3 regions of the Salinivibrio kushneri genome follow, and region 2 is predicted to be linked to each of the others. Evidence: riboswitches for the same ligand, from Rfam matches in the RefSeq annotation. Region 2 holds a riboswitch; each other region holds the start of a gene.
What was found. Region 2 has a riboswitch for thiamine pyrophosphate ahead of thiB (thiamine ABC transporter substrate binding subunit). Riboswitches for the same ligand answer to the same signal wherever they lie in the genome.
Positions count from the first base shown of each region.

Region 1: linked by a shared signal. The riboswitch ahead of thiD (bifunctional hydroxymethylpyrimidine kinase/phosphomethylpyrimidine kinase) and the one ahead of thiB (thiamine ABC transporter substrate binding subunit) in region 2 are both predicted to bind thiamine pyrophosphate.
Region 3: linked by a shared signal. The riboswitch ahead of thiC (phosphomethylpyrimidine synthase ThiC) and the one ahead of thiB (thiamine ABC transporter substrate binding subunit) in region 2 are both predicted to bind thiamine pyrophosphate.

Region 1 is NZ_CP114589.1:327,996-330,259, forward strand. Features, by position in the region: gene N8M53_RS14350 (potassium channel family protein) at 1-522, shown strand, start outside; gene thiD (bifunctional hydroxymethylpyrimidine kinase/phosphomethylpyrimidine kinase) at 637-1,488, opposite strand; TPP riboswitch at 1,550-1,650, opposite strand; gene N8M53_RS14360 (entericidin EcnAB) at 1,781-1,915, shown strand; gene N8M53_RS14365 (putative bifunctional diguanylate cyclase/phosphodiesterase) at 1,967-2,264, opposite strand, start outside.
Region 2 is NZ_CP114588.1:2,436,277-2,438,540, reverse strand. Features, by position in the region: gene thiP (thiamine/thiamine pyrophosphate ABC transporter permease) at 1-137, opposite strand, end outside; gene thiB (thiamine ABC transporter substrate binding subunit) at 143-1,138, opposite strand; TPP riboswitch at 1,182-1,283, opposite strand; gene N8M53_RS11195 (DUF547 domain-containing protein) at 1,322-2,113, opposite strand; gene leuD (3-isopropylmalate dehydratase small subunit) at 2,263-2,264, opposite strand, start outside.
Region 3 is NZ_CP114588.1:27,781-30,044, reverse strand. Features, by position in the region: gene thiC (phosphomethylpyrimidine synthase ThiC) at 1-1,191, opposite strand, end outside; TPP riboswitch at 1,285-1,384, opposite strand; gene crcB (fluoride efflux transporter CrcB) at 1,441-1,821, opposite strand; tRNA gene N8M53_RS00125 (tRNA-Trp) at 1,971-2,047, opposite strand.

The DNA of each region.
Region 1 (2,264 bases), on a different replicon from region 2:
GTGCGCGTCACCAGCTTTACCGATGCCGAGGGCATTGCCCGTGCGGGGATTGAGAGTGCTTCGAGCATTATTATCGATAACCCAGAAGACGATATTACCCTGTCAGCGGCCTTGTTTTGCGCGCATAAAAACCCGTCAGCGCATCTGCTCGCCTACTTTCAAGACGACGCGCTGAGCCAAATATTAAAACAGCACTACCCACACGCCGAGTGTGTGCCGTCTGTTTCCGTGGAAATGCTGGCGAAAGCCGCTGTTGATCCGGGCTCCAGCCAATTACATCACGAACTATTAAGCACCGCACAAGGGATGACACAGTATTGCGCGCGTTACCCCACCGATGCGAGCGCCACGGACGTCGGCACCTTATTCAATCAACTAAAGCATGAATACGATGCAACGTTAATTGGTCTCGACAAAGGTGAGGGCATTACCCTTAACCCCAATCTTGAAACAGACGTCGCCCCCGGTGATCGCGTCTTCTATATTGCTGCCGAGCGTTTACCGCACTGGTCGGCGGCGTGATTCGGATACCATTTATCACACGCGACACATGCTGTTAGCCTTCCCCGAGCAGTCCGCCGCTTCTCTTTAGGAGCGGCGGACTGGCTTTACGTGCCCTATTCGTGAAAAAACGAGCTATTCAACCGAGGCTTCTTGTCCATCGTGATGACGCGCTTCGACTGGGTAGGCGTAAAAATGATGCACAGGCCCCGCGCCTCTTCCCACCGTTAACTGCTGGCAGTGCGCCAAGGCTTCAGTGAGATAATGTTTCGCCGCGCGCCCCGCTTCAATGGGCGTCATTCCCTGCGCGTAGTAAGAGGCCATCGCCGCAGACAGTGAACAGCCTGTGCCGTGCGTATTAACGGTTTCAACCCGACGGGCGCTCAAGGTTTGGCAAGTATCTCGGCTAATCCACACATCCACGCTTTCAGGGGCGCGATGTAAATGGCCGCCTTTGAGCATCACATAAGGACAGCCTAGCCGACGTAGGGCGGGGACTAACGCATGCATTTGCTCAATGGAGGTGGGGACAGGCTGACCGGTTAATCGCGCCGCCTCAGGCAAGTTGGGGGTGAGCACGGTTGCGCGTGGGATCAGCGCTTCAATCAGCGCTGTCATGGCGTGGTCATCCAACAAAGGATCGCCGCTGGTGGCCACCATCACGGGATCTAAAATCACCGGCAAGTGAGGCGATCGCGCCAGCACCGCGGCCACTTCGCGAATAACCGCTTGGTTGGCGAGCATACCAATTTTCACCGCACGTACCGGCATATCGTACAAGACGGCCTCTAACTGGGCGCGCACAAAACCAGGTTCAACCGCCGAGACGGCCTCAACGCCACAGGTGTTTTGCGCGGTCAACGCGGTGATCACCGAGCACGCATAACCGCCGGTGGCTGAAATCGCTTTAATATCGGCTTGAATGCCGGCACCGCCACCGCTGTCTGAGCCGGCGATGGTAAGAATAACAGGTGGAGATAGGTTCATAATGGCCCCTTAATCATCAGGGGCGGAAGGAGACAAAGCGGGCCAGAATGCGCCACTTCGTGTGCTGAACGTGTCAGTTCCCTCCGCCAGTGCTAACTGGATCAGGTTCTACGGGTCCTGCTTTCGCAGTCTCAGCAATCACTTGCTCCCCGACTAACTGTGTTCAGGATATTAACCCCACGGGCAAAGCGCAAGCGTATTATTCGCCGCTGGAGCCTTCTACGAGGTTGAAGTAGGATAAGTAGTACGTAAGTAAGATACGCGCTTGAAAAATGCTTAAAAAGGAGTCCCTATGAAGCTATCGTTATTGCTTGTGATCACCACCTTATTTGTTGCCGGCTGTTCAAACACCTGGGACGGGGTAAAAGAAGACTCGTCAAAAGTGTGGGAGGACACCAAAGAAACCGTTCATGAAGCCACCGAGTAATTCTGAGTCATGGCCTCGGTGCCGGCCAAACCTAGTGCACCGAGGCGTCATTTAATGCGCGGTAGGAGAGAAAGCAGGCTCCATCACGCACCTACCTTGCGATAAAATGTGCTCAAAGTCGGTCACGGTAAGCGGCTTAGCATATAAAAAACCCTGAACTTGGTCGCAGCCAATCGTCTGTAGCACCTGCTGCTGACTGACTTCTTCCACCCCTTCGGCGACCACACCATGACCAAACCCATGCGCCAACTCAATCACGCTACCCACCAAGTGCTTATCACTGGCATTGGTGGCCAAATCCCGAATGAAGCTGCGGTCGAGTTTAACCCAATCAACGGGTAACTGTTTA
Region 2 (2,264 bases):
AGGTAGGTATCTTGCCACAACGCGGTAAGCGCTAGGTCGTGGCTGTGAGAGAACAGCGCCCAGAGTGCGCTGCCAATCAAAACCACGACTAAGCTGGCCGCAATACTGCCCGGCCAGGTTCGAGAGGGATTGAGCATGGAGGCTATTCAACCAGCGCGGTTTGCCAGTCACGCACCCATTGCTGGCGATTGCCCATCACTTCATCAGGCTGATACAGCAAGCTCTCTTGCGGTTTGTCCAAGGTGTAAAAGGCATCAGGCAGGTTGACATCGGTGACCGGATACATCCACTGAGTGGTTGGGATCACAGACTGTGCCGCATCACTGAGCATAAATTGTAAAAACGCGTCTGCACGTTCCGGTTGATCGGTATAGGCTGATTTAGCGGCCACTTCGATTTGCATGTAGTGGCCTTCTTCAAACATGGCGGCGGCAAAGCGATCGTCATCATCGGCAACCAGGTGATAGGCTGGCGAGGTGGTATAAGAGAGCACCATGTCGGCTTCTTTGTTCAGGAACATGTTGTACGCTTCGGTCCAGCCTTTGGTCACAGTGATGGTGTTGTCAGCCAGTTCGCGCCATGCTTGTTGATTATTATCGCCGTATACTTTTTGGATCCAAAGCATTAGCCCTTGGCCGACCGTTGATACGCGCGGATCTTGGTAAATCACACTGATGTCGTCACGCTCCTCAATCAAGGCTTTGAGGCTTTTAGGCGGATCGAGTAAACGCGTGGTGTCATACACAAAGGCAAAGTAGCCGTAATCGTAAGGGATAAAGTAGTTGTTATCCCAACCGCCAGGCACTTGCAGGCGCTCAGTATTGACCGCGTGCTCAGCGACAATGCCGCTACGCTCGGCTTCTTTCATTAAATTGGTATCCATACCCAGCACGATATCGGCTTTGGTGGTTTCCCCTTCAATGCGCAGGCGATTGAGCAAAGCGGCGCCATCGTCGAGAGACACGAATTCAAGTTGGCAATCGCATTGCTGTTCAAACTTCGCTTTAATTTTGGGTCCTGCCCCCCATTCGGCGATAAAGGAGTCATAGGTATACACAGTCAGTGGGTCCGCGGCACGGGCACCCAGTGATAGCAAGGATAAAGAAACCAGAGTGAGAACCGAGGTAAAAACTTTCACAGCACGCTCCTAAGTTGGGCGTGGGTGTTGAGGCAAGTTGATGGCAACATCAAGTCTCAATCCCTACGCCAGTGTTAGCTGGATCAGGTTCGATGGGTCTAGCGCATTGCGCAATCTCAGCCGTGAGGCTCCCCAATGAGTACGAGGCCATTGTACTGATTGGCTTAGGGTTAACCAAGCCTTTTAGTTGCCGAGTTGGTTAAGATCCCAGTTGTAGTCGTATTCCAATATTGCCTCTTGTGGCAATGGAATATCGCGATACTGGTTTATGTGAGCGATCACGCCTTGCTTATCGCCACCAAAGTCAGCTTCAAACCATTCATAAATTGAGGAGAGTTGCCATTTTTTTCCTTGCTGACTCACGCCTTTATCACTGTTAATGAAGGTATAGGCGGCTTGCTCGAGCTGTGCCTCAAGCGCGTTTGCTTGGAAGGCCTTGGGTTGCAGGTTTGGGCAACCTAAACTGGCACAGTTGACCGCATAGTGGGTACGCGGGTCTTGCCAGAGCGGGCGCAAAATACGGTGCTCAATATCATTCAAGGTAAGGGGCTCACCTGCCACCGTGACCACTTCATCATCCCAAGGGCCAAAGCTAAATAACCCACCGAGTTTGGTGATCGAACTGACCGGATAGGCCTCCAAAATCAGCGTCACGGTGACCGCATTGTAAAGGTTGACCCAATACGCGTATTGCTCGTCTTTGGTCAGCGTGCGAGGGTCGCGCGCGGTGAGCATGCGGATATAATGATCGAGAGCCTTCTTGTCAGCCTCGGTGACCGCCGCATAGTTAAATAAGGTGTGTTGCCCCTGAGGTTGCAAATACTTATCCAGTAATACTTGCCAGCTGTGATGAGTGAAGGTCGCCTGGCTGTCAGGGTTATGCGCATCCCACATCGCCCAATACTCTGCTTTGGGAGCCGCTTGGCTAAACAGCGGAAAAACCAAACAGAATAGAAGTATCAAACGTTTTTGCATTGCCCGTCCTTATTTTCAGCAAGCCTTCTTTTCAGACTAGACCAAGCGAATGCGTTGTTTGTTTCATGCTGAATGGAAAAAAGTGGGGTGTGACCAATAAGCGCGAAGAAGATCGCGCTTATCGGTGGCATGGGCGTAAAGGGGGTGACTT
Region 3 (2,264 bases), 400 kb from region 2:
CACTGAGCCGGGACGCAACCCATCGCCTAGTGACAGCGATACATCATAGGCGGCACAAATCTCGCAGATTTCACGAAAATGGGTATAGAGGAAGCTTTCTTGATGATGCGCCAAGCACCATTTGGCGATAATCGACCCACCACGCGAGACAATCCCGGTCACGCGATTGGCGGTCATGGGCACGTAGTGCAAACGCACCCCAGCGTGAATGGTAAAATAATCGACCCCTTGCTCGGCTTGCTCTATTAAGGTATCGCGCATCACTTCCCAAGTCAGGTCTTCGGCAATGCCATTCACTTTCTCAAGCGCCTGATACATAGGCACAGTGCCAATCGGAACTGGGCTATTACGTAAAATCCACTCGCGGGTTTCGTGGATATTGCGTCCGGTCGATAAATCCATCACCGTATCCGCGCCCCAACGGGTCGCCCACACCAACTTTTCGGTTTCTTCTTCAATGGAGGAGCTCACCGCCGAGTTACCAATATTGGCATTCACTTTCACCAGAAAGTTACGCCCAATGATCATCGGCTCCGCTTCTGGGTGGTTAATGTTGGCAGGAATAATCGCACGCCCTTCAGCGACCTCTTGGCGCACAAATTCGGGAGTGATATTCGAGGGTAAATGCGCGCCAAAGCTTTCTCCTGGGTGCTGGCGGTTTAGTTGATCTTCACGATACTGCTGGCGACCCATATTTTCCCGAATAGCGATAAATTCCATCTCTGGGGTGATAATGCCTTGGCGTGCGTAGTGAAGTTGGGTCACACACTGGTTAGGTTTCGCCCGACGGATAGACGGTAAGGCACTAAAGCGAAGATCATCCAAGGTTTCATCACTAAGGCGAGTCTTTGCATAGTCTGAGCTCACTGCATCAAGGAACTCTGTATCGGCACGTTCATCAATCCAGGCTTTGCGTACTGGGGCTAAGCCTTGGTAAATATCGATAGCACTCTGTGGGTCGGTATAAGGCCCTGATGTGTCATAAACCCGAATGGATTCATTGGCTTCATACTGCGGATTATCTTTACCCCCGCCTACAAAAGTAGGAGAAAGGTGGATTTCGCGCATGCCTACGCGAATATCGGGTCGCGATCCCTCGACATAGACTTTTTCCGAGTTAGGGTAGGTTTGCGCAGAGAGGGAATCGATAAAAGATTTGGCCTCAAGGCGGGCCTGTTTACGGGTCGACATAGCATTACTCCGGTGTTCATTATGGGAATTAATGCTTGCCGGAAAACGCTGAATTGAGATGTGAGCAAACTGGCAGACGCGTACGGTCTGTTATCTGATGCATCTCTTGTTCCCTTCGCTGGTCCTAACCAGATCAGGTTCAACGGATCCCACTTAACGTGGTCTCAGCCAATTGGCACTCCGACAAGTTCAACGCCAGTATAAGAAATCACCGCCGCAACAACAAGCGACGTAATGGCATGTTTTTACCTACCCAGTAATGCGTCCTAGCAACCAAGCCCCCATCGCGGCCGCTCCTAAGCATAACGCAAGGTTGAGACCCACGTTTAACAAGGCTTTCACCGTCTCACCATGTTGAAAAAGAAGCAAGGTATCCACTGAAAAGGTCGAGAAGGTGGTGAACGCGCCCAAAAAGCCAATCGCAATCAGTTGACGCCAAGGCACTGGGGCAATCAGCTCTTGGCTCATCGCCGCTAAAAAGACACCCATCGCTAATGAGCCCAGCACATTAACCATGAGGGTGCCGTAAGGGAATCCTCGACCAAACACCGCGACGCTCCACTCTGAAACTAAAAAGCGCGAAGACGCTCCTAGTGCGCCACCAAGTCCTACCCACAATATGCTTACCACTGGGTGCTCCTTTCGATTGGTAAAAACTCATCATACCGTGACAGGTGAATAAGGAACAGGAGGAAGAAAAAGGGAAGAGGGTCAGAGTTGCTAGAAGCTTGATGATTCACATACAAAAAAAGCACCGACGATGTCGATGCTTTGGTATTTGGCAGGGGTAGAGGGATTCGAACCCCCAACACGCGGATTTGGAATCCGCTGCTCTGCCAATTGGAGCTATACCCCTGTAGATAGGTGCCTATTGTAGCGATCCCGCGACAAATTACCACCATCAATTACGCTTCAAACGCTTGATCGCTTATTTATAAAGCAGATCGTCCCAACAACCCAATAACAAAAAACCCCAGCTTTTCAGCTAGGTTTTTTAAGTAGCGGCGGAGGGCCGGGGTTGCGGACAATGGGCAGGCCACCCTGCGGGACTCATTCGCCCTGTGGGCTAACCT